DNA from 3 places in the Actinocorallia longicatena genome. Region 2 is predicted to be linked to each of the others. Evidence: riboswitches for the same ligand, from Rfam matches in the RefSeq annotation. Region 2 holds a riboswitch; each other region holds the start of a gene.
The links. Region 2 has a riboswitch for cyclic di-AMP ahead of ABD785_RS18875 (C40 family peptidase). Riboswitches for the same ligand answer to the same signal wherever they lie in the genome.
Positions count from the first base shown of each region.

Region 1 (10,008 bases), on a different contig from region 2:
CCTGGTCGGCGTTCCTGCTGATGCTGGCGCGGGCGGTCCCCGAGGCCATCGAGACCGGCGCCGAGGCGATCGCTCTCGCCGAGCGGTTCGGCGGGCCCGCCCTGCTGGTGCGGGCGTTGAACGCGGTCGGCACCGCCGAGTGGTTCCACGATCCGGTCCTCGCGGAGGAGCACCTCACCCGGGGGCTCGAACTGGCCCGGCGGCACGGCCGCGACGCCGACGCCGGGGCCGTCATGCTCAACCTCGGTTCGGGGGCGGGCGAGATCCGCCGCTACGCCGACGCCGAACGCTGGCTGCTGCGGACCGCGGCCTGGTGCGCCGAACGCGACCTGGACGGCCACCGCCGCTACGCCGGGGCGTGGCTGGCCCGGTGCCTGTTCGAGCGCGGCGAGTGGGACCGGGCCGAGTCCCTGCTGGCGGAGGAGGAGGTTCCGGAGAGCCCGCCCGCCCGGATCGTCACGCTGACCGTCCTGGGCCGGATCCGGGCGCGGCGCGGTGAACCCGGCGCGGCCGAGGCGCTGGACGAGGCGTGGGAACTGGCCGTCAGGACCGGGGACCTCCAGCGGCTGTGGCCCGCCGCCGCGGGCCGCGCGGAACTCGCCCGGCTGAACGGACGGCCGTCCGGCGATCTGGCCGCCGAGACCTACGGCCTGGCGCTGCGGCTGCGGCACGGCTGGGCGATCGGCGAACTCGGCCGCCTCCTGGACGAGCGCCCCGATCCGGTGCCGGAGACCGCGGCCCCGCCCTACCGTGAGGCGCCGGCCGCCGAGGCATGGGCGTGGGCGGAGATCGGCTGCCCCTACGAGGAGGCGACGGCGCTGGCCGAGGACGACGACCGGCTCGGCGAGGCCCTGCGCCTCTTCGAGCGGCTCGGCGCCCGTCCCGCGGCCGACCTGGTTCTCGCGCGGATGCGCGCCCTCGGGCGGCGCCGCCCCCGGCGGAGCACCCTGGCCCATCCCCGCGGGCTGACGGCCCGCGAGTCCGACGTGCTCGCGCTGCTGGCCGAGGGGCTGCGCAACGCCGAGATCGCCGAACGGCTGCACATCAGCGAGAAGACCGCGGGCCACCACGTCTCGGCGATCCTCGCCAAGCTCGGCGCCGCCACCCGCCGCGACGCCGCCCGCATCGCCCTGGACGGCGGGCTTCTCTAGGGATCGGGCGTTCCCCATATAGGGAGAGACGCCCGATGTGGAGGGTGGGGGGTTCCTCGGAGACTGGGCGTGAACGGGCCGCCGACCGGTGGCCCGGACCGAAAGGAACCATGCTCATGACCGGCTTTCCGTCGATCACTCATGTCGCCGTCACGGTGACCGACCTGGAGACCAGCGTTCCCTGGTACTCCCGGCTGTTCGAGTCCGAGCCGGTGCTCGACGAGGACACCGGGCCGTTCCGGCACGTCGTCTTCGCCATCGGTGGCGGCATGCTGTTCGGACTGCACCACTTCCCGGACGCGGTCGCCTCGGCGGCGTTCGACGCGCGCCGTCCCGGCCTCGACCATGTCGCGTTCGGCTGCGCCGACCGGGAGGAGCTCGAACGCACCGCCAAGCGCCTGGACTCCCTGGGCGTCCGGCACGGCGGTGTCGTCGACGCCCACTACGGCTCGGGCGTGTCGTTCAAGGACCCCGACGGCCTCCCGCTGGAGTTCTTCGCTCCCCCGGCGGCCTGACCCTCCTTCAGCCGGGCGTTGAGGCGCGCGGCCTGGCGGGTGAGATGGTCGCGTTCGGGAAGGTTGGGGGCGGCCCGGGCGGCCTGGGCGTAGAGGCGGGCCGCGGTGGCCGGATCGCCCGCGCGTTCGCTCAGGTAGGCCGCCGCGGCGGTGTGGCGGGGGAGGGCGGGGTCGAGGCCGGCGAGAGCGGCCAGTCCCGCCCGGGGGCCGTCGGCCTCGCCGACCGCGACGGCCCGGTTGAGCCGGGCCACCGGGCTGTCGGTGAGCCGCACCAGCTCGTCGTACCACTCGACGATCTGCACCCAGTCCGTCTCCTCCGCGGTCGGGGCGTCGGCGTGGAGGGCGGCGATGGCGGCCTGGGCCTGGAACTCGCCCAGGCGGTCGCGGGCCAGCGCGGTCTGGAGCACCTCGACGCCCTCGGTGATCAGCCGGGTGTCCCACAGGCCGCGGTCCTGCTCGGTGAGCGGGACGAGCCCGCCGTCCGGGGTGGTGCGGGCCGCGCGCCTGGCGTGGTGCAGGAGCATCAGGGCGAGCAGGCCCGCGGCCTCCTCGTCGCCGGTCCCGGCCGCCAGCCGGCGGGTCAGCCTGATCGCCTCGGCGGAGAGGTCGACGTCACCGGAGTAGCCCTCGTTGAAGACCAGGTAGAGGACGCGCAGGACCGTGGCGACATCGCCGGGCCGGTTGAGCCGGACGTCCGCCACGGTCCGCTTGGCCCTGCTGATCCGCTGGGCCATGGTCGCCTCCGGCACGAGATAGGCCTGGGCGATCTGCCGCGTGGTGAGGCCCCCGACCGCGCGCAGGGTGAGCGCGACGGCCGAGGCCGGGGTGAGCGAGGGATGCGCGCACAGGAAGTAGAGGTCGAGCGTGTCGTCCCTCGCCTCCCCCGGCTCGGGCGGTGGCTCCTCCTCGACGCGTGCCTCGCGGTCGCGCCGTGAGGTCTCTGCGCGCACGGTGTCGAGGAACTTGCGCCAGGCCACGGTGATCAGCCAGCCCTTGGGGTCGCGCGGCCGGTCGCCGGGCCAGACGCGCACGGCCTCGACAAGAGCGTCCTGGACGGCGTCCTCCGCCGCGGCGAAGTCCGCCCCGCGACGGACGAGCACGCCGATCACGTCGGGGGTGAGGGTCCGCAGCAGGGACTCGTCCACCACGGGTCAGTCCGTGGTGTTCTGGTAGGTCCACATGATCGGGCGGATCTCGAGCCACTCCTGGAGCGGCGCCCCTCCCGCGCCGGGCGCGGCCGACAGCTCGGCGGCGACCTCGAGCGCCCGGTCGTAGCCGTCGACATCGATGACCATCCAGCCGGCGATCAGGTCCTTGGTCTCCGCGAACGGGCCGTCGGTGACCGGCGGACGGCCCTCGCCGTCCGAACGGACGAACGTCCCCTTCTCCGAGACCGCCTGGCTGTCGACGAACTCGCCGGTCTTCACGAGCCGGTCGGCGAAGTCCTCCATGAACCGCATGTGCGCCGCGACGTCCTCCGGCGCCCACTGGTCCATCGGCACCTCGCTGACCGGTGCGGGACCACCCCGGTAGTGCTTGAGCAGCAGGTACTTCGCCATCATGTCCTCCTCGGTGCGCTACGGCCATTGTGGCCGTGTGCCGACACCCCTGGGACGGAGCCGTCTCCCGGTTCTCGACATCAGAAGGCGGTCCGGCCGTCGATCGTCTCGCGGATGATGTCGGCGTGGCCCGCGTGCTGGGAGGTCTCGGAGATCAGGTGCGTCAGGACCCGCCGGACGCTGCGGGTGGCGCCCGGCTCGTGCCAGGGCGCCTCGGGCAGCGGGTGGGACGCCGACAGGTCGGGGACCTCGTTGATGATCTTCTCGGTTCCGGCGGCGACCCGCTCGTACCGGTCGAGGACGGCCGCCAGCGTGTCGCCGGGCAGCATCTGGAAGCCGTTCTGGTGGTCGACGGCCCACTGCGGGAACTCGCGGGCGGTCCCGGCGGCGAAGTCGGCCCAGGTCACGCCCTCGGGCAGGGTGTAGGTCATCGCCGAGGGGCCCTCGACCACGAACCGCGTCCACTGTTCCTCCATGGCCGAGACGTGCTTGACCAGGCCGCCCAGGCACAGCGCGCTGACGGTGGGACGCTCGGCCGCCTGTGCGTCGTCGAGCCCGGCGACGGCGCCGGTCAGCGCGCCCCTGGCCGCGGCGAGAGCGGCGAGAAGCTCGGCCTTCTCGGTCGTGGTGCTCATGGTGGATCCCTTCGTCGTCGTTGCCTGACACCCGAACCGTGCCCGGAGAAGCGGTCAGGATCCGTCCTCTTCTTCCGGCATCATGAAGTCATGGCGAAAACTTCGGCGCGTCTTCTCTCGCTGCTGTCGCTGCTCCAGGCCCGCCGGGACTGGCCGGGATCGCTGCTGGCCGAACGGCTGGGGGTCAGCCCGCGCACGGTGCGGCGCGACGTCGATCATCTGCGCGGGCTCGGTTACCGCGTCCGGGCGGTGAAGGGCCCGGACGGCGGTTACCGGCTCGACGCGGGCACGGAGCTGCCGCCGCTGCTCTTCGACGACGAGCAGGCCGTCGCGCTGGCCTTCGCGCTGCGGATCGCCGCGGCGGACGGCACCGGGATCGAGGAGGGCGCGGCGCGCGCCCTGAACACCGTCCGGCAGGTCATGCCGGCCCGGCTGCGGCACCGCATCGACACCCTCCAGGTCACGGCGGTCCCCGGGCCGGGGCCGCGGGCCGGGGCCGGGGTGCTCGCCGCGCTCAGCGCGGCCGTCCACGCCCGCGAGACGCTGCTGTTCCGCTACGCCTCCCCCGGCGGCGCGGACGATCGCACGCGCCGGGCCGAACCCCACCATCTCGTGGCCAGGGGCGGGCTCTGGTACCTGCTCGCCTGGGACCTCGACGCCGCGGACTGGCGCACCTTCCGGGCCGACCGGATCACCCCGCGCACTCCGGGCGGCCCCCGCTTCACCCGGCGCGAGCCGCCCGGCGGCGACGCGGCGGCGTTCGTGACGGCCCGGTTCCGCGGCTCCGGCTCCACCGGCTGGCCCTGCCGGGGCGAGGCGGTCCTCTCGCTGCCCGCCGCCGAGGTCGCCCCCTACGTCCACGACGGAACCGTGGAGGAACTCGGCCCCGCCCGCTGCCGCGTCGTCCTCGGCTCGTGGTCCTGGCCCGCCCTGGCCGCGGGGTTCGGCCGGTTCGACGCCCCCTTCGAGGTCGTCGGCCCGCCCGAGCTCAGGGCCGCCTGCTCCCTGCTGGCCCGCCGCTACACCGAGGCCGCCGCAGGCTGAGGACGGCCACGACCCCGAGCACGGCCGCCACCGGAAGCACGGCGGCGAGGCCTCCACCGAAGCTCCGGACGGCCGCGGCGGTCACGGCCAGCGGCAGGCCCGGACGGTCCCAGGGGTTCCGTGGCGGCGAGGACTTTCTCACGGGTCAGGCGAGGATGTCGGCCTTGGCCTTGAGGTACTCCTCGTCGGTGATCACGCCCTGCTGCCGGAGCTCGGCGTACTGCGCGAGGCGGTCGGCGGTCGTGGGTCCGGTCGTGTCGTGGTCGCGGTGACGCCGCTCGGACCTACGGCCACGGCGCATTCCCATCGAGTCGCCCCTGGCGATGATGTAGACGAGGACGCCCACGTAGGGCAGGAGGATCACCAGGGCGGTCCATCCGATCTTGTTCCAGAGGGGGAGGTCGCCGCTTCCGAAGATGTCGATGACGACCCTGAACAGCAGGAACAGCCACATCACCCACAGGAAGAACATCATGATGGTCCAGAAGATGTCGAGCAGCGGGTAGTCGTCCATGGCTCGCCCTTTCGACGCAGGTGGGACCCCTTCTCACCAGCCTGCCCCGCCGAGACGATCTCCAGCGTCAGGCGAACTCCTCGAAAGCTGCAAATAACGGCATATAGATCAGCCGAGGTCGATCCGCGGGGTCACGATCCTGGCGACCAGGCGTCCGATGACCGGCAGCTCCAGCGGGAGCAGCGAGGTCGCCGGGTGGACCCCGCGCCTCCGGCCGCGCTCGATCGCTTTGACGATCGCCTCGGCCGCGGAGCCCGGCGAGACGGGTGGCGGGGTGCGCATCGGCCGTCCCCGCCAGGGCAGCAGCCCGACGTCACGGGCGGCGGTCTCGGTGGCCCCCGGCACGATCTCCAGCACCGAGACTCCGGAGCCCTCCAGCTCGTGCCGGAGCGTCCGGGTCAGGTGCGCCAGCGCCGCCTTCGACGCCCCGTAGTAGCCCAGCAGCGGGATCGGCACCGACTGCAGGCTCGAGGTCACGTTGACGACCGTCCCGCCGGAGGCGCGCAGCTCGGGCAGCAGCCGCCGGGTCAGCGCCAGCGGCGACCAGAGGTTGGTCTCGAACAGCGCCCGGGCGCCCTCGTCGTCGCCCATGGCGGCCTGGGCCGCGACCAGCCCGGCCCCCGCGTTGTTGACGAGGATCTCCACCCGCCCGAGCCCGGCGACCGCCGCGGCGGCCAGCTCGTCGGCCGCGCCCGCCCTGGACAGGTCCGCCTCGATCACCACCGGCCGCGCCGCCCCCCGCGACCCGATCCCGTCGGCGACCTCCTCCAGCAGACCCCCGCGCCGCGCGGCGATCGCCAGCCGCGCGCCCCGCCCCGCGAGCGCCTCGGCCAGCGCCCGCCCGATCCCGCTGGACGCCCCCGTCACCAGCACCGGTACACCCGCCAGATCCATGCGCCCTCCTCGAATTGACTGATAATCAGTCAACCGAAGCTAGCCCTGAACGCCTCGATCCGTCAACAGGCCTAGGCTTCGCTCATGGCGAGGTCTTCAGGCGATGGCGGGGCGGTCACCGGCGACCGGCGGGCGCTGCTGGTGCGGGCGGCGTCCGAGCTGTTCTCCACGCGGGCCTATGACGAGGTGACCACGGCCGAGATCGCGCGGAGGGCGGGGGTGGCCTACGGGCTCATCGCCCACCACTTCGTGAACAAGCGGGGGCTGTACCTGGCGACGGTCAACGCGGCGGCCGAGCGGCTGCGGGCCGTCCAGGAGGCTCCGCCGGAGGGCGGGACGCCGGCCGAGCTGCTCCGGAACGCCGTCGCCCGGCACGTCGCCTACATGGACGACAACTCCGCGGGGTTCCTGGCGCTGATGCGCGGCGGCAACGGGTCCGATCCCGAGGTCCGCGCGATCATCGAGGGGCTCCGGTGGGAGGGCGCGGCACGGATCCTGCGGGCGCTGGGCGCGGCCGAACCCGTCAGGCCGACCCTGCGGGCCGCGATGCGGGGCTGGGTCGGCCTTCTCGACGAGCTGATCATCGATCTCATCCACCACCACGACGTGCCGCGCGAGCACCTCGCGGATCTGGCCGCCACGGCGCTCGCAGCGACGCTGCGGAGGGCCCTGGCATTGGACCCCGAGATGGGGATCGAGGCGTCGGCGATCGCTTCGCTCGACGAACGGTGATCAGCCCTGGTAGCCGAGGGCGCGCAGGGCGTCCGGGGTCAGGGCGCTGACGTTGTTGTCGTGGTCGGTCGAGGAGTACTGGTGGATCGCCCACTCCTTCCAGGGGGCGGGCGGGGCGAGGCGGCCGGCCTTCTTCCCGTAGTGCGCCACCCAGAGCGGGTAGCCGCCGAGCCCCTCGCCGTGCTCCCGGGCGAAGTGGTAGCCGCTGTAGAACACCGGCTTCACCCCGGTCCCGGCCTCGACGCGCTCCAGCCACGTCCTGGCCCAGGCGTTCACCCGGCCGCGCGAGCGGCCGTCGGTGGTCTCGAGGTCGAGCATGAGCAGGTCGCCCCGCTGGAGCCCGGCCGCGCGGACGGTCCTCAGAAAGTGGTCGGCCTCCTTCACGGGGTCGTTCTTCGGGCGGCCGTAGTGGTAGGCGCCGCGGACCAGCCCGTTCTCGCGGATCTTCGCCCAGTTCGCGGCGAAGGTCTCGTCCTTTCCCACCGTGCCCTCGGTCGCCTTGGCGATCCCGAAGGCCAGTTTCTTCTGACTCCAGTCGTAGTTCCTGTCGTAGTGCGAGACGTCCACGCCGTAGGGCAGGGCGCCCGGCGCGGCCTTGGTGGTCTTCTCGGGCTCGGCGTCCGCGGCTCGCGGCTCCGCTTTTGCCGAGGCGGCGGTGCTCGTCACGGCGGTGGCGTCGCCGGGTCCGGCCAGGGCGGCCCCCGCGACGGCGGCGGCCGCTCCCGTGGTGGCGACGGCCAGGGCGATCTTCCGGTTCAGAGTGATCATCGTGAACTCCCCCTCGGGTCAGGCGGTGGCGAGACGGTGGTGGCGGCCCCGGCCTGGGCGCAGGCGGCGCCTGACCGCGACGGCCAGGGCGACGGCCGGGAAGACGATCGCCGCGAACAGCGCGGACGGCTCGGCGGGCAGGAAGTCTCCGGGCAGGGACACCGTCCCGGTGAGCGCAGACCCGGTGAGCGCAGACCCGGTGAGCGCCGCGCTCTGGGCGGAGCCTCCGGACCCGGTGGAACCCACGGCTCCGGCCTGGGCTGCGGCGGGGGCCTCGGCCTCGGCCTCGGTGACGTTGACCTTCCGCGGGTATCCGTAGCCGACGACCTTGCTCTGGTCGCGGATCTTGCGCTTGGCGTTGACGCCGTCGACGTTGCCCTCGATCGTGTGGATCTTCGAACCGTCGACCTTGGTGACGATGCCGACGTGGTCGATGCCACCGGTCTTCTTGCCGCCCGACCAGTCGTAGAAGACGAAGGCTCCGGGTTCCGGCTTCGTCCCCCAGGCGTCCTGCTCGCGGAACCAGGCGGCGTGCGCGGGGGTGTAGGCGAACTGGCCGGTCTTGGCGGTCACGCCCGCCTGGTCGGCGCCCCAGGCGAGGAACATGTCGCACCAGGCGGCATGGCTGAAGTCAGAGGAGTCGTCGACGTTCTCGCCGTACCAGTCTCCGAATTTCGTGTATCCGCCGCTCTTCTCCTTGTAGCCGAGCTGGGATTCGAGCGCGGTGATCATCTTTTGGACGTCCGCATCCATAGAGCATTTCGCCTCTCCTTTTTCGCCTACCGGGTTAGCTGACGGATTCGGGCCAAGGAGCTGGCCCTACCGCTGCTCAGCAGCGGATTCACCCCAAGAAACCCGGGTCCCCGGCTCTCCGTGAGGAGACTCGGCGATCGGCCGGACATCGACCGATGCGCGAAGATTAAGCAAAGTAAAAGGCAGATATCAAACTGGTAAAGGTAGTAAAATATGCATAAGAGGGAATGGCGTCGCGGTAAAGCGCCTTGGCCCATGGGCGTCAGGGGCGCGCGGGGTCATGCGAAGGAGCGTCCCGGCTCAACCGATCGGTGGATGGGAGGGGGCCGCCGCGCGGCGACCGTGGAAGCGGAACGGACACCGCGACGGAAGGAGGAGGCCTTGACGACCAAGATCGATGGAGAGGTGATCCGGGCCCGCCGCAGGGCCCTCGGGCTGAGCCAGGCCTCACTGGCCCGGCGCGTGGGCCTGGACCAGCCCTCGATCTCCCGGCTGGAGAAGGGCGAGTTCGTGCCGCCCGTCGCGGTACTGGACCGCGTGGCGGCGGCCCTCCGCCTCCGCCTGACGATCCGCTTCGACCCGCTCGACGGGCCCTAATCCTCCGCGCAGATGCGGACCAGTTCCTCAGCCGCCCAGCGCAGGGACGGGTGGGGGTCGCGGCGGAAGTGCTCCAGGTCGGGGACGACGGCCCGGACCGCCTCGCGTGCGGGGCCCTGGCCGACGGCGAGGTCGGCGATCAGCAGCAGGAGGGTGTTGCGCGCCCGGTTGTCCGGGATGAGCATCCGCTCCACCAGGAAGGGGACGGCCGCGGCGGCGGCGGACCTCGCGCCGCGCTTGGAGACCATGAGGCCGTACAGCTCCTTGACCGCGGCCTGGGCGGCGGCCTCGTCATCGGAGGCCAGCTCGGCGATCAGGCGGGGGATCTCTTCCGCGCGTCCGCGGTTGGTCCTGAGGGATCTCCAGTCGATCTCCCTGAGCCGCAGGCGGAGGTCGCGCGCGGGCCAGAGCAGGTCCTGGTCGAGCTCGAGCACGAAGGTGCCGTTCGCGGTGGTGACGTGGAGCGTGCCCGAGGGGTCCAGGGCGAGGGCCTCGATGCCGGTGCCGAGCCGCAGGTCGGCGCGGTCCCCCGTCGGGCGGCTCCAGAGCCGGACGAGCCCGTCGGCCCAGGCGGCGGCGAGGGCTCCGCCGGTCTCCAGGTCGCCCTCGGCCAGTGCGGTGACCGGGGTGCCGCGCCGGTCGAAGGGGGTGCGCCTGCCTCCGTCCGGGCCGGTGGTCCAGGTGCGGACGACACCGTGGGCGTCGCCGCTGAAGATCCGGTGCGTCTCCTCCTGCGGGAGGCAGACGATGGCGGTGACCGGGGCCCGGTGCAGCGGCCACTGGCCGAGCCGGGCGCCTTCGGCCGTCCAGGCGTGGACCCCTCCGGCGGCGTCACCCGCGACGACC
Region 1 covers NZ_BAAAUV010000050.1:11,157-21,164, forward strand. The annotation lists gene ABD785_RS39890 (ATP-binding protein) at 1-1,151, shown strand, start outside; gene ABD785_RS39895 (VOC family protein) at 1,268-1,666, shown strand; gene ABD785_RS39900 (RNA polymerase sigma factor) at 1,594-2,811, opposite strand; gene ABD785_RS39905 (YciI family protein) at 2,818-3,225, opposite strand; gene ABD785_RS39910 (DinB family protein) at 3,306-3,860, opposite strand; gene ABD785_RS39915 (helix-turn-helix transcriptional regulator) at 3,951-4,904, shown strand; gene ABD785_RS39920 (SHOCT domain-containing protein) at 5,050-5,418, opposite strand; gene ABD785_RS39925 (SDR family NAD(P)-dependent oxidoreductase) at 5,527-6,312, opposite strand; gene ABD785_RS39930 (TetR/AcrR family transcriptional regulator) at 6,397-7,044, shown strand; gene ABD785_RS39935 (glycoside hydrolase family 25 protein) at 7,045-7,812, opposite strand; gene ABD785_RS39940 (CHAP domain-containing protein) at 7,831-8,565, opposite strand; cyclic di-AMP (ydaO/yuaA leader) riboswitch at 8,573-8,711, opposite strand; gene ABD785_RS39945 (helix-turn-helix domain-containing protein) at 8,947-9,162, shown strand; gene ABD785_RS39950 (WD40 repeat domain-containing protein) at 9,159-10,008, opposite strand, start outside.
Region 1: linked by a shared signal. The riboswitch ahead of ABD785_RS39940 (CHAP domain-containing protein) and the one ahead of ABD785_RS18875 (C40 family peptidase) in region 2 are both predicted to bind cyclic di-AMP.

Region 2 (10,008 bases):
GCTGCCCGCGAGCCGGCCGCGGCGGATGACGGCCAGGTCCCAGCCGCCGCCGAAGGCGGGCTTGGCCGCCACGAGCTGGGGGATCTTCGCCAGCGCGCTGTAGCGCTGGGTGCGGGTGGCGGCGCGCAGGAACGCGGCGAGCCGGTCGCGCTGCACCGCCGCCTCCTCGTAGCGCAGTTCGGCGGCGAGCCGCTCGATCCGGGAGCGGGCCGCCTCGACGACCGGGCGGACGTCCTGGTCGATGACGGTCCTGGCCAGGTCGACATGGGCGGCGTAGGCCTCCTCGGACTCGCGGCCGTCGCAGGGGGCGCCGCACCGGCCGAGGTCGGCGAGCGCGCACACCTTGGCCTTGCCCGCCTCGATCTTCCGCAGGGTCAGCGGCTGGGTGCACTGCCGGATCGGGCTGGTCTCGTACAGCGCGGCCCGCGCCTCCTCGGCGATCCGGGTGTTCGGGAACGGTCCCAGATAGGAGCTCTCGTCGTCCTTGCACTCCCGCACGACCGACAGGCGCGGGAAGGGCTCGACGGTCAGCTTCAGCCAGAGCGCCCGTTCGGGGAACTTCGAGCGGCGGTTGTAGCGCGGCTTGTGCTCGGCGATCAGCCGGAGCTCCCTGACCTCGGCCTCGAGCCCGGTCGCGCACGGGATCGTGCGGACACGGACCGCGATCCCGATCATCTCCCTGATCCGGCCGCGGGTCTCCGAAGCGGTGAAGTAGGAGCGGACCCGGGTGCGCAGGTCGCCGCTCTTGCCGATGTAGAGGGGCTCGCCCTCGTGGTCCTCGAAGACGTAGACGCCGGGACCGTTCGGCACCGTGTCGGCCAGGTACCGCTTGGCCTGCTGCTCGGGGGTCGGGGTCTTGGCGAAGGACTTGGCCTCCTCGAAGGAGGTGACGCCGAACGAGCCGAGCCGCTCGATCAGCCCGTGCAGCACGTCGACGGTGGCGCGGGCGTCGGCCAGCGCCCGGTGGTTGGGGGTGGTCGAGGCGCCGAAGAAGCGGGCCAGGGTGCCGAGCCGCCGGTTGGGCACCTCGTCCCTGGTCAGCACCCGGCGGGCGAGATCGGCGGTGTCGAGGACGGGGAAGGCGGGCCAGGCGTAGCCGAGCTGGGCGCAGGCGGCCTTCAGGAAGCCGATGTCGAAGGGCGCGTTGTGGGCCACGAGCACCGAGCCGGAGGCGAACTCCAGGAAGCTGGGGATCACCTCGGCGACCTTGGGCGCGGCCGTGACCATCTGCTGGGTGATGCCGGTCAGCACGGTGATGAAGGGCGGGATGGCGAGCCCGCAGTCGACGAGGGTGCCGAACTCGCCGACGACCCGGCCGCCGGTGACCTTCACGGCCCCGATCTCGGTGATGCCCGACTCGGCCGGTGAGCCGCCGGTGGTCTCGAGGTCGACGACGACGAAGGTGACGTCGGCGAGCGGGGTGCCCAGGTCCGCCAGGGTCCCCTGGACCGCCGACGGCCTCCCGGCGCCCGATGTCCCCTCAACAGAGTGCATGTTCGGCACGCTAGGGCCACCCTCTGACAAAACCCGTGGCAACCTAGGGGAACCACCGCATCGTTCGAAGGAGCACGACCATCGACGCCGAGGAACGCCTCCACCGACCGCTCCCCGAAGCGGTGCGCCTGATCGTCGTGGAGGCGGCTGCCGAGGTGCTCGGGAACCTCCCGGCGGACGAGATCCCGGTGCCGCTCCGGCAGATCGCCCGGTTCCGGCCGCAGAGCCGCGCCAAGCAGGGCGCGGTGCCCATCGCCGGGCAGCTGGAGACCAACGCCGCCTTCCGCGACAAGGTCGCCAGGCCGCTGCGCGACGGCCAGCCGGAACTGTGCGCGGCGCTGGAGGCCGGAGAGGTCCCCGCGGCCGCCGATCCGGTCCGCCTGGCCGCCCTCGCCTACCTGCTGCGGCCCCGGGGCTGGACCGAGCACGTCGAGACGGCCCGGGCGGAGCTGGAGCGGGTCGCCGGCGCGGCCCAGGAGGCCGAGACGGCCCGGACGGTCGCCGCCCTCAGAGATCAGCTCGCGGAGGCCAGGACGGCCCGCAGCGAGGAGCTGGAGAGGATGCGGAGCGAGCTGAAGGAGGCCCGCACCGAGATCGCCGACCTCCGGCGCAGGCTGCATGACGAGAAGCGGACCGCCAAGGCCGCCCGGGAGCGGGCCGAGAACGTCGAGAAGCGCCACAACACCGACCGGGCCGAGACCCTGACCGCGCTCGGCGCAGCGGACAAGGAGCTGAAGGGGCTGCGGGCCAAGCTGGGCCAGGCCGAGGCCGCCCTGGAGAGCAACCGCAAGGCCGCCCGCGAGGGCCGCAAGCTCGAGGACATCCGGCTCCGGCTGCTGCTCGACACCCTCGTGGAGGCCGCGCAGGGCGTGCGGAGCGAGCTGAACCTTCCCGCCGTGATCCTGCGCCCGGCCGACCTGGCCGGGGGAGTGGACCCCTCCGCCGCGCCCGCCGCCGGGCGCTCGCTGTCGGAGAACGACCCGCAGCTGTTCAATCAGGTGCTGGCCCTGCCGCACGTCCACCTGATCGTCGACGGCTACAACGTCACCAAGACGGGCTACGGCGAGCTGCCGCTGGCCGACCAGCGCAACCGGCTGATCAGCGGGCTGGGCGGCCTGGCGGCCCAGACCCATGCCGAGATCACCTGCGTCTTCGACGGGGCCTCCCTGGACGGCCACATCGCCGTCCAGGCGCCGCGGGGCGTCCGGGTGCTGTTCAGCAGGCCCGGCCAGATCGCCGACGACCTGATCGGCGAGCTGCTCAAGGTCGAGCCGCCGGGCCGCGCCGTGGTCGTGGTCTCCTCCGACCAGGAGGTGGCGGCCTCGGCCCGCCGTGCGGGGGGACGTCCGGCGACCGCGTCGCTGCTCCTCAAGCGCCTCGGAAGATTTTGACAAATCCGGCGTTTAGGTTGAGGCAGGAGAGGTTTCTCACTAAGGTCAACGGCTGACAAGCAGTGTGAGAAGGGGCGTCCGTCAGCCGTGGTCATCGATCGTCAGCAACCGCGCCGCTGGGCCGCTGTCTGCCTTGCCCTCGCGCTGGCCTGGTCCCTGCCCGGGATGGGCGAGGCGGCGCACGCCGCGCCCGAGCCCACCAAGGCGCAGGCGAAGAAGGACCTCGAGAAGCTGAACGACCAGGTCGATCTTCTGGTCGACAAGCTGAACAAGGCCAACGGCGACCTGAAGATCGCCCGCCGCAAGATGGACGCCGCCAAGCGCGCCGCCGACCGCGAGAACGCCAACTTCGACAAGGCCCGGGTCGGCATCGTCCAGATGGCCCAGGACGCCTACAAGTCCGGCGACATGACCTCGGTCTCCACCCTCGTCTCCAACTCCGACCCGCAGATCCTGCTGGACCAGGTCGCCCTGTTCTCCCAGCTCTCCTCCACCCGCGGCGACAAGATCCGCGAGTTCCTCAACGCCGCGCAGCGCCGCGAGCGGGAGAAGGGCCACGCCCAGGAGGCGCTGAACACGGTCCAGACCAAGGTCAAGGAGATCAAGGACCAGAAGACCGACATCGACAAGCAGGTCGTCAAGCAGGAGAAGCTGCTGCGCCGCCTCGGTGTCGACCCCGATCCCGCGCCGGGCAAGCTCCCGCCGGTCGGCGGCACCTACACCGGCCCCGCCAGCGGCAACGCCCGCAAGGCCCTCGACTACGCCTTCGCCCAGAAGGGCAAGCCCTACGGCTACGGCCAGTCGGGCCCCAGCCGGTTCGACTGCTCGGGTCTGACCATGATGGCCTGGAAGGCCGCAGGTGTATCCCTGCCGCACAACGCCGCCTCGCAGTATTCGGTGACCTCAAACCACCGCATCTCCTTCGACAACCTCGAGCCGGGCGACCTGGTCTTCTTCTCCGGCCTCGGCCATGTGGGCCTCTACGTGGGCAACGGCAAGATGATCCACGCCCCGCACACCGGGACCTTCGTGTCGGTGGTCTCGATCTCCTCCGGGTACTACAGGTCCCGATTCGTCGGTGGCGGACGTCCGTAACCCCCCGTGTTACACGGGTCACAGGGTGAGACCTGGATCACTTTCCGGCCAAAGCCCGCTTCACCTGCGCAGACGCGTTTTTGCGCCGCGTTTGCCTTTCCGCGGTTCTTTGGTACCTTCAAAAGCGTCCGCAGCGTTATCCAAGCGTTGCAGACGAGCGGCGTCCTCCAGGCGCCGTAGTGATAAAAGCTTGCTTCGGTCAAGCATGGTCGACAGGACTGTCCCGAGAGCCGATGTCGTAGACGACGTCAGGGCCGCGCATGGAGGCGCAGGGCAGACATCCCGAAGGTCGGCATCACACAACAAAACCCGTAGTCGCTCGACTGCGACGGAACCACAAGGGGTTCCGTCTGGGCCTCATCACGCCCTCGGGTCGAAGCGACAGCGCCGAGTCCACTCCCTGACGAAAGGGAGCGGAGCCGGGGACCCAATCCCCGTGAGCACCCCACATCGCCCCCAAACGGTGTGAGCCATGCCCGCGGAACCCCGGGGTGAATCGGCCGCCCGGCAGCTGAGCGCTCGTGACTCGACATGGAGTCGGCGCTCACCGCGATGGGTGGCCGTAGGACGAACTTCCGGTCCGAACCCGTCAGCTAACCCGGTAGGCGCAAGGAAGAAGGAGATTCCCCTGTCTCGCAACCTTGGCATCCGCCTGCCCTCGTCTGACCGCTCACGTCGCGTCAAGCTGGCCACCGGCCTGCTCGCCGCGTCCGCGGTGCTCACGCCCGCCATCGCCGTTCCGGCGCAGGCGCAGGCGGCGACGGTCGAAAAGACCGCCGCGGTGACGAAGGTCAAGAAGGTCAAGAAGAAGAAGTCCTGGTCGCAGCGGCAGAAGACCGCCTTCAAGGCGATCGCCGTGGCGAAGAAGAAGAAGGGCAAGCCCTACCGCTACGGTGCGGCCGGCCCCAACTCCTTCGACTGCTCCGGGCTCGTCGGTTACGCCTACCGCAAGGCGGGCGTGAAGCTGCCCCGGACGACCGGTTCCATCTACCGCGCCGTTCACAACAAGGTCTCGTGGAAGAACCTCGCCCCTGGCGACCTGGTGTTCTTCTACGGCGGCCGCAGCCACGTCGGCCTTGTCTCCAAGGTCGTCGGCAAGAAGGTCTACATGATCCACTCGCCTCGTACGGGTGACCATGTTCGCCAGGTGCTGCTCGACAAGTACCGCAAGCGCTCGTTCAACGGCGCGGTCCGCCCCTTCTAGACCGCCCGTGCAGGCTCCGGGCGCGGAAATGCCACAACCCTCCGGCATTTCCGTGCCCGGCGCCCCCGATCGACTTTTCTCTAACTGACCGCGGGACGCGACCCCTCAGGGGCCGTCCTCCCGCCGAGTCCGCATCAAGCGGAGCCGGGGACCCACTCGTCCGGACGCAGGGCGTCCAGGACACGGGGTGAATCGGAGACCGAGGCCGGAACCTTCCGCCTCCTCTCCGTAGGGCTTTTCCAGGCCCGAATCCGTCAGCTAACCCGGTAGGCGGCATGGAAACCAGGAGTCAAACGCATGTCCGGACGTCACCGTAAGCACGCCCACCTGTCGCTGAAGATCACCGGCGGTCTCGTCGCCGGCGCCGCCCTCGCCAGCACCTTCGCGATGTCCGCCCACGCGGACACCCCCGCCCAGCCGGCCCTCGCGGCCAAGGCCGCGGCCCTGCCGCAGATGCCCGTCCCCGAGACCGGCAGCATGACCACCGCGGGCAAGCCCGCCGGCACCGTGGTGAAGCCCGGCGCCAAGGCCGCCGCCCCCGCCGCGCAGAAGGCCGCCGAGGTCACCGCGGCCCAGATGATCGCCAAGGCGAAGTCGCAGCTCGGCCAGAAGGAGGACGGCAAGGGCGAGACCAAGTTCGCCCACTGGTACTCCAAGACCTCCCGCGCCGCCGAGACCATCGCCCGCGACGGCGGCGACCGCAAGGGCTACCTCAAGGCCAGCTGGTGCGACATGTTCGTCTCCTGGACGGCGAGCGAGGTCGGCGCCCAGAGCATCGTCGGCCAGGACGCCTGGACCGTCGCCCACGCCAAGTGGTTCAAGGCCAACGGCAAGTGGGGCACGACCCCCAAGGCCGGCGCCATCGTCTTCTTCGACTGGGGCGGCTCCAAGAGCCTCGACGCCATCGAGCACGTCGGCATCGTGACCGGCACCTCGAACGGCAAGATCAACACGATCGAGGGCAACACCGGCAACCGGGTGCAGCTCAAGACCCGCAGCGCCGGCCAGATCGTCGGCTACGGCTACCCGGACTACAAGGCCTCCTGACCCGCGGAGACCGACCCGCGACGGCCCCGCCTGCCCCCCGGCGGGGGCCTCGCCTCCTCATGTCCGGCTTGCGCCGGTCCGGGCGGCGGCCGACCATCGCGCGGGCGGTCGTAGGATCGCTGCTCATGGCAGCCAACCCGCCGGGGCACTCGGCCTTCTCCCGCCGCCGCCTGCTCGCCGCGGCCGCGGTGCTGGCCGTCGCCGCCTGCGCCGCGGAGCGCCCGCGCCCGGCCGCCGCGCCCGCCGCCGACCCCGCCGCGCTGGACGCCCTGCTGGCCCGGAGGTCCCGGGCGGTGCTCGGCCGGGACAAAGCCGCCTTCCTGGCGACGATCGCCCCGGACTCCGTCGGCTTCCTGGCCCGCGAGGAGGAGCGGTTCGACGCGCTCAGCGCGATCCCCTTCGCCTCCTGGCGGGAGAGCGTCACGGCCTCCTCCGGGGATCTGGTCACGCTCAGCCTGACCTACCGGCTGCGCGGCTTCGACACCGCCGACGCCGTTCACACCGCCTACCTCCGGCACCGCGGCGGCCTGATCACCGGCGACGGTGGCGAACGTCACGACGACCCCGAGATCTGGACGTCCGGCCGGGTCCGGAGCGTGACCGGCAGGCACAGCCTGGTGCTGGGGGAGGGCCCGCTCGGGGAGATCGCCGCCCAGCTCGACCGCTCCGTCCCGCTGGTGTCGGCCGTGGTCGGCGGCGGATGGGCGCGCCGGGCGGTGGCGCTGGTCCCCGCCGACGCGGAGCGGGCGAGCGTCCTGGCGGGCGGGCAGGACCTGTCGGAGATCGTCGCGCTGGCCGCGGCGCCGGCGAACACCGGCGGCACGCCGGGGCCGTCCCGGCTGTTGATCTCCCCCGAGGTGTGGAGGCGGGTCAACGCCCTCGGCCGCAGGGTCGTGCTGACCCACGAGCTCACCCATGTGGCGCTGAACGCGGCCGCCGACACCACGACCCCGATGTGGCTGGTCGAGGGCTTCGCCGACTACGTCGGCTACCGCGGCACCGGCACCCCGGTCCGCGAGGCCGCCAAGGAACTCGCCGCCTCGGTCGCGAAGGGCTACCGGCCCTCGGCGCTGCCCGCCCGCGAGGCGTTCGCCTCGGGCTTCCCCCGGCTCAGCCAGTCCTACCAGGAGGCCTGGCTGGCCTGCCGCCTCATCGCCGCCGAGCACGGCGAGGCCGCGCTGCTGCGCCTGTACCGGGAGGCGGGCCGCGTCCCCGAGGGCGACGCGGTGAAGAAGGTCCTCGGCATCACCGATCTCACCGCCAGATGGCGGGCCTACGTGCTGTCTCAGCTGTCCTGAGGGCGCCACCATCCCGCTCATGACCCCCTTGAGCCTGAGATCGGCCGCCGTCGAGGACATGGCATCCTGGAGGCGATGAAGACCTTGATCCTCACGAACGACTTTCCCCCGCGGGCCGGGGGGATCCAGCAGTTCGTGCACAACCTGGCGCTGCGCAGGCCCGAGGGCTCGGTCGTGGTCTACGCCCCGTCGTGGAAGGGCGCCGCGGAGTTCGACGCGGCCCAGCCGTTCCCGGTCGTGCGGCATCCGACGTCGCTGATGCTGCCCGAGCCGTCGGTGCTGAGGCGGGCCCGGGAGATCGTCAGGGCCGAGGGATGTGAGGCGGTGCTCTTCGGGGCGTCCGCGCCGCTGGGGCTGCTCGCGCCCGCGCTGCGCCGCGACGGGATCGTCCGGGCGGTCGGGATCACCCACGGGCACGAGGCGGCCTGGGCCCAGCTTCCCGGCGCGCGGACCCTGCTGCGCAGGATCGGCGACGGCCTGGACGTCATGACCTACCTGGGGGAGTACACCCGCTCACGGATGGCGGCGGCGCTCCGGCCGCAGGCCGCCGCGCGGATGGAGCGGCTGGCACCGGGCGTCGACGTGAAGGCCTTCCACGCCGGGGCGGGCGGCGAGGAGATCAGGCAGCGGCACGGCCTGGCCGGGCGGCCGGTGGCGGTCTGCGTGTCCCGGCTGGTGCCGCGCAAGGGCCAGGACACCCTGATCCGCGCCTGGCCCGAGGTGCTGCGCCGGGTGCCGGGGGCGGCCCTGCTGCTGGTCGGCGGCGGCCCCTACCGCGAGGACCTGGAGGCGCTGGCCGAACGGCACGGGGTCGCCTCCTCGGTGGTCCTCACCGGGTCGGTGCCCTGGAGCGAGCTGCCCGCCCACTACGACGCGGGCGACGTCTTCGCGATGCCCTGCCGCACCCGCCGCCGCGGCCTCGACGTCGAGGGTCTCGGGATCGTGTACCTGGAGGCCTCCGCCACCGGCCTGCCCGTCGTGGCGGGCGACTCCGGCGGCGCTCCCGACGCCGTCCTGCCCGGCGAGACCGGCGTCGTCGTCCCCGGCCGCTCGGTGCCCGCCACCGCCGGGGCGGTCGCCGATCTGCTCGCCGACCCCGCCCGCGCCCGGGATCTCGGCGCCAGGGGCCGCTCCTGGGTCGAGGACGAGTGGACCTGGGCCCGCCAGGCCGCCCGCCTGGACGCCCTGCTCACCTGACCCGGAAAGCGACATGGACGGGAAAGCGAACGTGAACCGGGAAAGCGAACGGGCCGCCCCTGCTCCGCGGTGAGGAGCAGGGACGGCCCGTGGCCCAGTGGTCAGCGACCCTGGCCGCGGCGGAGGGGGAGGGACTTCTTGGCTGCCGCGTGACGGCCGGTCTTGTGCGCCGCCTGCGCCTTGACCTTGTTCTTCGCTGCCCGGCGCTTGTCCGCCTGGGTGCCTTCTTCCATCTCGTTTCGCGACAGCCGCCCCATCAGGAACACCCCTTCCACGGCCGGTCACGGAAACCGGCCTTCCGATAACACTCAGTATTATCGGCGGTCACACCAGGAGAGAACCGACAAAAGGTAGATCGTCGGACCTTCTTGGCATGGCCTCGCGCGGGGCTACTTGGCGTAGAGGGCTTCCACGTCGGCGGCGAAGTCGCGCATCACCAGATGGCGCTTCACCTTCAGGGACGGGGTCAGGTACTCGTTCTCGACCGTGAAGTCGTCGGGCAGGACCCGGTACTTCTTGATCTGCTCCGCCTTGGAGACCGAGGCGTTGGCGGTGGCGACGGCCTTGTCGAGCTCGGCCCGGACCCGGGGGTCGCCGGCCAGCTCGGCGAGGGACTTCCCGGCCAGGCCGTTGGCCTGCTGCCAGGGCTCGAGCGCCTCGGTGTCAAGGGTGATCAGCGCGCCGATGAAGGGCTTGGAGTCGCCGACGACCAGGCACTGGCTGACCAGCGGGTGGGCCCGGACGCGGTCCTCCAGCGGGGCCGGGGCGACGTTCTTGCCGCCGGCCGTCACCAGGATCTCCTTCTTGCGGCCGGTGACCTTGAGGTAGCCGTCCTCGTCGAGGGAGCCGAGGTCGCCGGTGCGGAACCAGCCGTCCTCCAGCGCCTCCTTGGTCGCGGCCTCGTTGTTCCAGTAGCCGCGCAGCACGTTGACGCCCTTGACCATGATCTCGCCGTCGGCGCCGATCCGGATCGAGACGCCGGGCAGCGGCTTGCCGACGGTGCCGATCCGCAGCGCGGCCGGGGTGTTCACGGTCGCGGGGGCGGTGGTCTCGGTGAGGCCGTAGCCCTCGAGGATCGTGATCCCGACACCGTTGAAGAAGTGGCCGAGGCGCTCGCCCAGGGCCGCGCCGCCCGACACCGCGTGGGTGACGTTGCCGCCCACGGCGTCGCGGAGCTTGCCGTAGACGAGGCGGTCGAACACGGCGTGCTTGACCTTGAGGCCCAGGCCCGGCCTTTCCCCGGCCTTGCTGTACTCGATCGCGGTGGCCGCGGCGGCGGCGA
Region 2 covers NZ_BAAAUV010000008.1:211,394-221,401, forward strand. The annotation lists gene ABD785_RS18860 (DEDD exonuclease domain-containing protein) at 1-1,494, opposite strand, end outside; gene ABD785_RS18865 (NYN domain-containing protein) at 1,617-2,885, shown strand; gene ABD785_RS18870 (C40 family peptidase) at 2,973-3,980, shown strand; cyclic di-AMP (ydaO/yuaA leader) riboswitch at 4,356-4,603, shown strand; gene ABD785_RS18875 (C40 family peptidase) at 4,696-5,184, shown strand; cyclic di-AMP (ydaO/yuaA leader) riboswitch at 5,296-5,472, shown strand; gene ABD785_RS18880 (CHAP domain-containing protein) at 5,482-6,231, shown strand; gene ABD785_RS18885 (hypothetical protein) at 6,357-7,529, shown strand; gene ABD785_RS18890 (glycosyltransferase family 4 protein) at 7,605-8,726, shown strand; gene ABD785_RS18895 (hypothetical protein) at 8,828-9,001, opposite strand; gene ABD785_RS18900 (AMP-dependent synthetase/ligase) at 9,116-10,008, opposite strand, start outside.

Region 3 (10,008 bases), on a different contig from region 2:
TCTTGAGGCGCTCTTCGAAGTCACCGCGGTAGCGGGAGCCCGCGACGAGGGCGCCCAGGTCGAGCGTGTAGAGCTGCTTGTCCTTGAGCGTCTCCGGGACCTCGCCCTTGACGATCTTCTGGGACAGCCCCTCGACGACGGCGGTCTTGCCGACGCCGGGCTCGCCGACGAGCACCGGGTTGTTCTTGGTGCGGCGGGACAGCACCTGCATGACCCGCTCGATCTCCTTGTCCCGGCCGATGACCGGGTCGAGCTTGCCCTCGCGTGCGGCCTGGGTGAGGTTCCGGCCGAACTGGTCGAGGACGAGGGAGGTCGAGGGAGCGGACTCGGTGGAGGTGCCGGTCGCGGCCGACTCCTTCCCGCCCTGGTAGCCGTGGAGCAACTGGATGACCTGCTGGCGGACGCGGTTGAGATCAGCGCCCAGCTTCACCAGGACCTGCGCGGCGACGCCCTCGCCCTCGCGGATGAGCCCCAGCAGGATGTGCTCCGTGCCGATGTAGTTGTGTCCGAGCTGCAGCGCCTCGCGCAGGGACAGCTCGAGGACCTTCTTGGCGCGCGGCGTGAAGGGAATGTGTCCCGACGGCGCCTGCTGGCCCTGGCCAATGATCTCTTCGACCTGCTGGCGCACCGCTTCGAGACTGATCCCCAGGCTCTCAAGGGCCTTGGCGGCGACACCCTCACCCTCGTGAATCAGACCCAGAAGGATGTGCTCGGTGCCGATGTAGTTGTGGTTGAGCATCCTGGCTTCTTCCTGAGCCAGGACGACAACCCGCCGCGCACGGTCGGTGAACCTTTCGAACATCTCGTCGCTCCTCACAGAGCGGTCGGTTAGGGCCCGGAATGTCCGGACGCCTTCCTTCCGCATGCTAGCCCGCCCCGCAGAGGCCTCCCTCTGTAGACCTTCCCAGGGCTAGGGCTGTTCATCCTCATCCAACTACCGCTTACGAGCGTCATGTTCCCGATACGCCACAGGCGAACGACCCTCGAGGAGCGCTGTGAACCTCTCCGCTGTGCCACTTACCCATAGGACGACCGGAAACCCGCCGCAGATGGCAGATCGGGATACGCCACAAGCGAACGGCCCGCCCCCCGGAGTTCACCGGAGAGCGGGCCGTTCGGACGTGTCGTCACTCGTTAGTGCGCGGCCTCGTACTGCTCGACCACCGAGGCGGGAATGCGTCCACGCTCGTTGACCTTGATGCCCTGTCCCTTGGCCCAGGCGCGGATGTCCGCGCTGCGCTCGCGGGAGGAGGTGCCACGCGCCGGACGGCCGACACCGCGGCCCGCTCGCTTCACCGAACCGGCCTTACGCGAGTGCTCGACGAACTGCGCGAGAGAATCGCGCAGCTTCTTGGCGTTCGCGTCGGACAGGTCGATCTCATAGGCCGCGCCATCAAGGGCGAACGACACGGTCTCGTCCGCCGCACCGCCGTCGAGATCGTCGACCAGACGCACAATAGTTTCCCGTGCCATGGGGCCAGGCCTTTCGCAATCGTCAGGAGCCGGTAGCCTGCCGCAAGAGCGGGCCCCGAGCAAACGTCATTCGGTTGACAAACATATACCCACTGTCAGTGGTTGACAATTCGAGACGCGCAGAAGTTTTCTCACGGGCACCCGTAACGCTCGGTAATCGGCCCTGTGAAAGTCTCGATTCCGGGATCGAGAGAAGTGGATCTTGTATTGGACCTCGAATCCAAAGGGTCCATATGCTTGGGAATTGCGCGATCATGGACAGTCCGGACACACGAACGGCCCCCCGAGAACTCGAGGGGCCGCTGCTGTGATGCAGATCTCTATTCGGCGAGGTCGTCGACCACAACGGTGCCCGCGTATCGGTCATGGATGGCCTGGAACAACGGCCGGTCCCAGATGGCCCACAGGTACGCCGCGAGGATCCCCGCCACTACGACGAAGTCCAGCACGAGGAACGGAGTCCACACCTTCACACCGAGCAGGAGGAAGAAGAAAATGCCGAGCTGGTAACCCAGATTGTTGATCGCCGAACGCCACACGGCCGTCGTGATCGGAAGGGGCTCGCCCGCCGGATCGGCCAGGACGACGCGAAGTCCGATCCATCGCTTTCCGAGCGTCCTGCCCCACACCGCGAGCTGGATCGCCTCGTAGAGAAACGGAATGACGGCCATCACGAAGAAGGTCGTCCAGAGGACCGGAGTCGACCAGCCGCTTCCGGAGTCCTCCTTGGAGGGGGCGCCGATCGCGCCGAGCACGATCGGGAACAGCACCGCGAAGCCCGCGACCCAGGTCAGGCCCGCGTCGATCATCCTGGCCTTGGCCCGCTGCCAGGGCGCGGCCAGCGCCAGATCCTCGGCGGGGTGGGGTCCGGCGGGCCGGGCCGGAGGCCGCGGCGGCGGGGCCTGGCCGGGGCCGTAGCCGCCCTGAGCGCCCTGTCCCGCGCCGTAGCCGCCCTGGGCGGGACCGTACCCGCCCTGCCCCTGCGCGGGGCCGGGGCCGCCCTGTCCCTGCCGCTGGGGCGGACGTCCGCCCTGGGCCGGCTGCGGGGGCCCGTAACCCGGACGGCCGCCCTGTGCGGGCCCCTGGCCACCGGGGCCATAACCGGGACGGCCGCCCTGATGCGGATTTCCTGAAGGGGGCCCGTAACCGCCGCCCTGTCCGGGGCCGTACGGGTTGGGGGGTTGGCTCATCTAAGTCATTCCTCCAAGCGCAGCAACATGCGCGTGTTGCCGAGCGTGTTCGGCTTCACCCGGTCCAGATCCAGGAACTCCGCGACGCCGTCGTCATAGGAACGCAGCAACTCCTCGTAGACGACCGGGGCCACTGGTGCGCCCTGGATCTCGCGGAAGCCGTGCCGTGCGAAGAACTCCACCTCGAAGGTAAGGCAGAAAACGCGCCGAACACCCAGTTCCCTGGCGGCCTTCAGAAGTTGGTCCACGATCTGGTGACCGATACCCATGCCGCGGCATTCCGGGGCGAGGGCCACCGTGCGCACCTCGGCGAGGTCCTCCCACATGACATGAAGCGCACCGCAACCGACGACGCCGCCGAACTCGGGCGCGTCGGCCACCCAGAACTCCTGCATGTCCTCATAGAGCTGCACCGTCGACTTCTGCAACAGGCGCCGCCCCGGACCCCCGTAGGTGTCGACGAGGCGCCGTATCGCGCGGACATCGGCCGTCCTGGCCCGCCGGATCGTCAACTCCATAGTGGGTTGAGACTAGTGCGTCCAGAGGCCCTTTGCGATGAGTCCCAATAGCCCCGGGGTCACCACCGATCACGAGAAGGTCGCGTTTACGATACCGAACGATCACCCAGCGTGCTTGACCTGCGGATTCGCGCGTTCTGGTTGGCATCGTCGACGGACTTCGTTAGTCTCTCGCGCTAGTCGGCAGTTGAATCCTGGCCTCGCCTGAGACCCGGCACCCGCCGATCCGCCGAATCCCTGCGGGCGCAGCCAGCGCCGCGGGAACCGGGGACCCACCAGATGATGGGGTGAGTCCGCGTGGACCCGGAGGACCCTCAGTCCTCTCGACCGGGCACCGGTAGGGCTTCTCCGGCCCGAACCCGACAGCTAACCCGGTAGGCGGCCGAGGAGAGGAATTCCGTGAAGCACGTCCGCAGTCGCCTGCTGTGCGCCGCACTCGCAGTCGCCGTCGCGTTCCCGGGGGCGGCTCATGCCGATCCCGATCCGATGAAGCAGATCGAGAAGATCGCCGACGACCTCGAGCAGATCAACGAGCAGCTGAACGGCCTGACCGTCAAGCTCAAGCAGGCCAAGCGCGCCGCGAAGGTCGCCCAGGAGAACGCCGACAGGCAGCAGAAGAACCTCGACGCCGTCTCCGAGCGCGTCAGCGGTCTCGCCGCCAGCACCTACATGATGGGCGGGGCCGACCAGACCGTCGCCTTCGCCACCGCGCGGGACCCGCAGACGTTCCTGGACCAGACCGCGACGCTCAGCTACTTCGCCGCGCAGGACGGGACCAAGGTCCTCGCCCTCGTCAACGCCATGCAGTCCGCCCAGCGGACCAAGAAGGCGGCCGACGAGCGCGCCCGCGAGGTCGTCAAGCTCACCGGTGACCTCAAGGCCAAGAAGAAGACGCTCGACGACGAGTACTCGAAGATCCGCGACAAGATCGTCAAGAAGGATCCCGAGAAGATCAAGAACATCCCTCTCGTCGAGGGATCGGGCAAGGCCGCCGAGGCCCTGCGCTTCGCGATGAAGCAGCTCGGCAAGCCCTACGTGTGGGGGGCCGACGGCCCCAACTCCTTCGACTGCTCGGGCCTCACGATGTGGGCCTACGCCCAGGTCGGCATCAACCTGCCGCACTTCACGGGCAGCCAGTGGAACGCGGGGACGCACGTCAACCGCGACCAGCTCCAGCCCGGTGACCTGGTCTTCTTCTACAGCGACCTGCACCACGTCGGCATGTACGTCGGCAACGGCATGATGCTGCACGCACCGCAGACCGGCGACGTCGTGAAGATCGCGCCGATGGGCAACCGTCCCTTCGCCGGCGGCGTCCGCATCGCCTGACGGCGTTCCGGACAGGACGGCGTTCCGAACAAAGCCTGACCGCTGGTGCCCGGCCGATGATCCGGCCGGACGCCAGCGGTCAGGGTCCGCTGCGGTCTTCTCTAGATGAGCTGTCTGCGGGCCGCCCAGACGACGGCCTCGATGGGGGTGTTGACGTCGAGGCGGTCGCAGATCGCGCGAAGCCGGCGGCGCAGGGTGCGGGCGCTGAGTTCGAGCTTCCTGGCCGCCACGTCGGCGGTCACACCACTGGCGATCTGCGCCAGCAGTCTGAGTTCGTCCTCACTCAGCCGGGGCTCGTCGAAGGCCCGGCGTGCGAGTGTGGCCTGTTCCACTCCATCCTCCCTCGTCCTAGATGGTGACCGCAGGGGCCGCGGCCAGGGGTTGGCCGCGTGGCGTTCTTTTGTCAGTCGGTGGCCAGTCTCGGCCGATGGGTCGTTTGGGGGCCCTTCGTGGGGAACGCTGAGTGACGATGCACTAGACGGAGTCGGGACACGGTGGCAGCCTTCCCTTCCCCGTTTCGTGAATCGTTTCAAACATCCCTACGGTCCGGAACGCTAGGCGGCCGGATCCGGACCGTCAAGGTCTCAGAGGCCACGAGAAGTGATCACATCGGCACCGCAAGCGATCACTTTCCGGGACCCTGACAAATGGCACGCCGCTGACCTGCGTATACACAACCCGACCCGGGGGGGAGTGGGCTGATGCGAGCGAGTATTCGTGAAGTCGCACGCCGTGCAGGCGTCTCAGTTGGGACCGTTTCGAATGTCCTAAACCGGCCAGATCTTGTGGCCGATGCGACCAGAGTCCGGGTGCAGGCCGCGATCGACGAACTCGGTTTCGTCCGCAACGAGGCCGCACGGGCGCTCCGGAAGGGTGTGGCCCACACCCTCGGGGTCGTCGTCGAGGACATTTCCAACCCCTACTTCACCGACATGGCACGCGGCGCCGAGGCCGCTTTGAACACAGCCGGTTACGACGCGCTCTGGTGCACCAGCGACGGATCACCCGAGAAGGAGCGCCGCTGCCTCGACTTCCTCGAGGAGCAGGGCGTCTCGGGCATCATCATCACCCCGGTGGCCCTGGACGCGTCCAGGATCGCCCGGCTGCGCACGCGCGGCATGCAGGTGGTGCTGATCGACCGGCGGGTTCCCGGGGCCGGTTCCAGCTCCGTCAGCGTGGACCACGTCATGGGCGGCTCGCTGGCCGTCCGGCATCTCGTCGCGATCGGCCGCACCGACATCGCCTTCGTCACGGCCGAGCCCGAGCCGCCGCCGCTGCGGCAGCGCAGGGGCGGCGCGCTGCGCGCCCTGGCGCGGGCCGGCTACCCGCCCGCATTGACGATTTCGATGACCGAATCCTCGGCCGCGGCGGGACAGAGCGCAGCCAGGCGGCTACTGGAGTTTGGAACGCTCCCCAACGGCATTTTCTGCGCGAACGATTTGATGGCGATCGGGCTGGTCAACGAGCTGACCCGGAACGGTGTGAAGATTCCTCAGGATTGTGCCGTGATCGGATACGACGACATCGACCTGGCCGCGACCGCGGTCGTCCCCCTGACCACAATCCACCAGCCGCGCCGGGAACTGGGCCGAAAAGCCACCGAGCTCGTCCTCGCCGACGCCGACAACCAGCACATCGTGCTCGCCCCCGAGCTCGTCGTGAGGGACAGCTCGGAGTAGCCCCGTCCCCGTCCGTCCCGTCCAGGCCCGTCCGTCCAAGCCCGCCCGTACAGGCGCGAAGCCCGGCCCCCCGCACAGGCGGGCGGCCGGGCTTCGGTGCGTCACTGGCCCGGCTTCACCAGCGGGAACAGGATCGTCTCGCGGATCCCCTTGCCCGTGAAGGCCATGATCAGCCGGTCGATGCCCATGCCCATGCCGCCGGTGGGCGGCATGCCGTACTCCAGGGCGCGCAGGAAGTCCTCGTCGAGCTGCATGGCCTCGGGGTCTCCGCCCGCGGCCAGCAGGGACTGCTCGGTGAGGCGGCGGCGCTGCTCGATCGGGTCGACCAGCTCGGAGTAGGCGGTGCCGAGCTCCGCGCCGAAGCCGATGAGGTCCCACTTCTCGGCCAGGAGCGGCTCGGCGCGGTGCTGGCGGGTCAGCGGGGAGGTCTCCACCGGGTAGTCCATGACGAACGTGGGCTGCATCAGCGTGTGCTCCACGAGCTCCTCGAAGAGCTCCTGGACCAGCTTGCCCTGACCCCACTTGGCGTCCCAGTGGATCTCGCGGGCGTCGGCGAGCTTGCGGACGTGCTCGATCGGCGTGTGCGGAGTGATCTCCTCGCCGAGGGCGTCGCTGACCAGCCCGTAGACGGTCCTGCGCGGCCACTCGGCCATGCCGAGGTCGTACTCGGTGCCCTCGTGGACCAGGACGGTCGATCCGGTCGCGGCGACGACGGCCTGCTGGATCGACCGCTGGGTGAGGTCGGCCATGTCGTTGTAGTCGAGGTAGGTGCCGTAGGCCTCGAGCATCGTGAACTCGGGGTTGTGGGTGGAGTCCGCGCCCTCGTTGCGGAAGTTCCGGTTGATCTCGAAGACCTTCTCGATCCCGCCGACGACGAGCCGCTTCAGGTACAGCTCGATCGCGATCCGGAGGTACATCTCCATGTCGTAGGCGTTGATGTGGGTCTTGAACGGCCGGGCCGCCGCGCCGCCGTGGATCGGCTGGAGCATGGGCGTCTCGACCTCGAGGTAGCCCTCGGAGTGCCAGAAGTCCCTGATCGCGCGGACGGTGTCGCTGCGCAGGTGGGCCATCTTCCGCGACTCGTCGTTGACGATGAGGTCGAGGTAGCGGTACCGGACGCGCGCCTCGGGGTCGGTGAGCCCCGCGTGCTTCTCCGGCAGCGGACGCAGGCACTTGGACGTGATCGCCCAGCTCTCGGCCATGATCGACAGCTCGCCGCGCTTGGAGGAGATCACCTCGCCGGTGACGCCCACGTGGTCGCCGAGGTCGACGTCGCGCTTCCAGGCCGCCAGGGCGTCCTCGCCGACACCGGCGAGGGAGACCATGACCTGCATCTCGGCGGTGCCGTCCTTGAGGGTGGCGAAGCAGAGCTTGCCGCCGACCCGCGAGAGCATGACGCGGCCCGTGATCCCGACCTTGTCCCCCGTCGCGGTGTCCGCCTCCAGGTCGGGGTATTTGGCCCTGACCTCGGCGATGGCGTGCGTGCGCGGGTAGGTCACCGGATACGGGTCGACGCCGCTCTCCCGCAGCCGCGCCACCTTCTCGAGGCGGACGCGCATCTGCTCCGGGGCGTCTTCGTAGCTGTCAGGGCCACTGGGCTCGTCACTCACGGTGTCAAGGCTATCGACACCGCAAATCCCGCGCGAACCGAAATGCCGGAGACGCCCCGGGGGCCCTGACGGCCCGCGCCCTAGGAACCGCCGACGTTGCGTTCGTAGATCAGCCGGAGGCCGGTGAGGGTCAGCCAGGGCTCGAAGGCGTCGATGGTCTGCGCCTCCTCCAGGACCAGGGGGGCGAGGCCGCCGGTCGCGACGACCTTGACGTCGTCGGGGTTGTCGGCGAGTTCCTCGGCCATCCGGCTGACGAGCCCGTCGACCTGGCCGGCGAAGCCGAAGATGATCCCGGACTGGAGCGCCTCGACGGTGTTCTTCGCGATGACGTTGCGCGGGCGGACCAGTTCGATCTTGTGGAGCTGGGCGCCGCGGATGCTCAGGGCGTCGATGGAGATCTCGATGCCGGGCGCGATGGCGCCGCCGATGTACTCGCCCTTGGCCGAAATGCAGTCGAAGGTCGTGGCCGTTCCGAAGTCGACCACGATGGCGGGCCCGCCGAAGAGGTGAATGGCGGCCAGCGAGTTCACGATCCGGTCCGAGCCCACCTCCTTGGGGTTGTCCATGCGGACCGGAACCCCGGTCTTCACGCCCGGTTCCACGATGATGGCCGGGACGTCGCCGTAATAGCGGCGGAACATCTCCCGCATTTCATGCAGAACCGACGGAACCGTTGAACACAGTGCAATACCACTGATGTCGGTTTCGACCAGCAAAGGGCTCTGCTGGACGAGTCCCTGGAGGACCACCGCGATCTCGTCGGCGGTCCGCCGCGGATCGGTGTTGATCCGCCAATGCTCGATGACCTCATCGCCTTCGAACAGGCCGAAGACGGTGTGGGTGTTACCCACGTCAATGGTGAGAAGCATCAGGTCCCCGCTGCTGGACGGAAGTCAAGGCCGATGTCGAGAGCGGGTGCGGAATGCGTCAGCCCTCCTACCGCAAGGTAGTCCACACCGGTCACGGCCACATCTCGAGCCCTCCCCAAAGCGAGGCTTCCGCTCGCTTCCAGGGTGGCGCGCCCTTCGTTCAGCTTGACGGCCTCCGCCATCGTCTCGGGCGCCATGTTGTCGAGCAGAACATCGGTCGCACCGGCCGCCAGGGCCTCTTCGAGCTGTTCCAGTGTGTCGACCTCGACCTGAATGTGAAGGTCGGGATAGCGGGCCCTGACCGCGGCGTAGGCGGCGGTCACTCCCCCGGCCGCGGCGACGTGGTTGTCCTTGATCAGCGCGGCGTCCTGGAGCGACATCCGGTGGTTGACGCCGCCGCCGCAGCGCACGGCCCACTTCTGGAGCTGCCGCAGGCCCGGCAGGGTCTTGCGCGAGTCGCGGACCCGGGCCCCGGTTCCGGCCAGCTCCGCCTCCCACGCGGCCGTCCGGGAGGCGACGCCCGACAGGTGGGTCAGGAAGTTCAGGGCGATCCGCTCCGCCCGCAGCAGGCCGACGGTCGGCGCGGTGACGGTCAGGAGGACGTCGCCCGCGGTGATCCGGTCGCCGTCCTTCAGCCGCGGCTCCAGGACGGCGTCGATGCCGAGGATCTCGAAGACGGCCTCGGCCACGAGCAGGCCGGAGACGACGCCGTCGGCCCGCGCGGCGAAGTCGGCCGTCGAGACCTGGGCCGCGTCGAAGATCGGCTCGCTGGTCACGTCGGTCTCGCCGTCCTCGGCCAGCGCGACCCGGACGATCCGCTCGACCTCGACCGGGTCGAGCCCCTCCGCGCGCAGCCGCGCCTCAAGCCCCGGTGTCATCCGTTCCTCCTCGTCACAGTGAGCTGATCTTCACCAAGTGAGCTGATCTTCACGATAGGGCTCAGGCGGCCGTCGTCCGGTAGGAACGCGAAGGCTCGAACCGGGTGGCGAGGACCGCGCCCTGGACCCGGGTCACGAGGTGCCCGAGCCAGCGGTCGTCGGCCTCGGGGAAGTCCTCGCGCCAGTGGCTGCCGCGGGTCTCCTCGCGCCGTCCGGCCGCCGCGACGATCGCGCTGGCGACCAGGTGCAGGTTGGTGGCCTCCCACGCCTCGACGCAGGGCCCGGCCGCGGTGCGCCCGGCGAGGGCGGCGAGCTCGCGGCGGGCCGTGGCCAGGCCCTCGGCGCTGCGCAGGACCCCGCAGTGAGCGCTCATGATCCGCTGGATCTCGCCGTGGACCGACGGGTCCAGCAGGCCCGCGGTGCCCTCACGGCGTCCGGCCGCGACCAGGAGGTCGCCGCTGA
Region 3 covers NZ_BAAAUV010000034.1:2,824-12,831, forward strand. The annotation lists gene ABD785_RS36385 (ATP-dependent Clp protease ATP-binding subunit) at 1-802, opposite strand, end outside; gene ABD785_RS36390 (histone-like nucleoid-structuring protein Lsr2) at 1,135-1,473, opposite strand; gene ABD785_RS36395 (RDD family protein) at 1,794-2,663, opposite strand; gene ABD785_RS36400 (amino-acid N-acetyltransferase) at 2,669-3,181, opposite strand; cyclic di-AMP (ydaO/yuaA leader) riboswitch at 3,399-3,578, shown strand; gene ABD785_RS36405 (C40 family peptidase) at 3,581-4,510, shown strand; gene ABD785_RS36410 (LuxR C-terminal-related transcriptional regulator) at 4,612-4,842, opposite strand; gene ABD785_RS36415 (LacI family DNA-binding transcriptional regulator) at 5,212-6,189, shown strand; gene lysX (bifunctional lysylphosphatidylglycerol synthetase/lysine--tRNA ligase LysX) at 6,291-7,799, opposite strand; gene ABD785_RS36425 (type III pantothenate kinase) at 7,880-8,668, opposite strand; gene nadC (carboxylating nicotinate-nucleotide diphosphorylase) at 8,668-9,546, opposite strand; gene ABD785_RS36435 (L-aspartate oxidase) at 9,608-10,008, opposite strand, start outside.
Region 3: linked by a shared signal. The riboswitch ahead of ABD785_RS36405 (C40 family peptidase) and the one ahead of ABD785_RS18875 (C40 family peptidase) in region 2 are both predicted to bind cyclic di-AMP.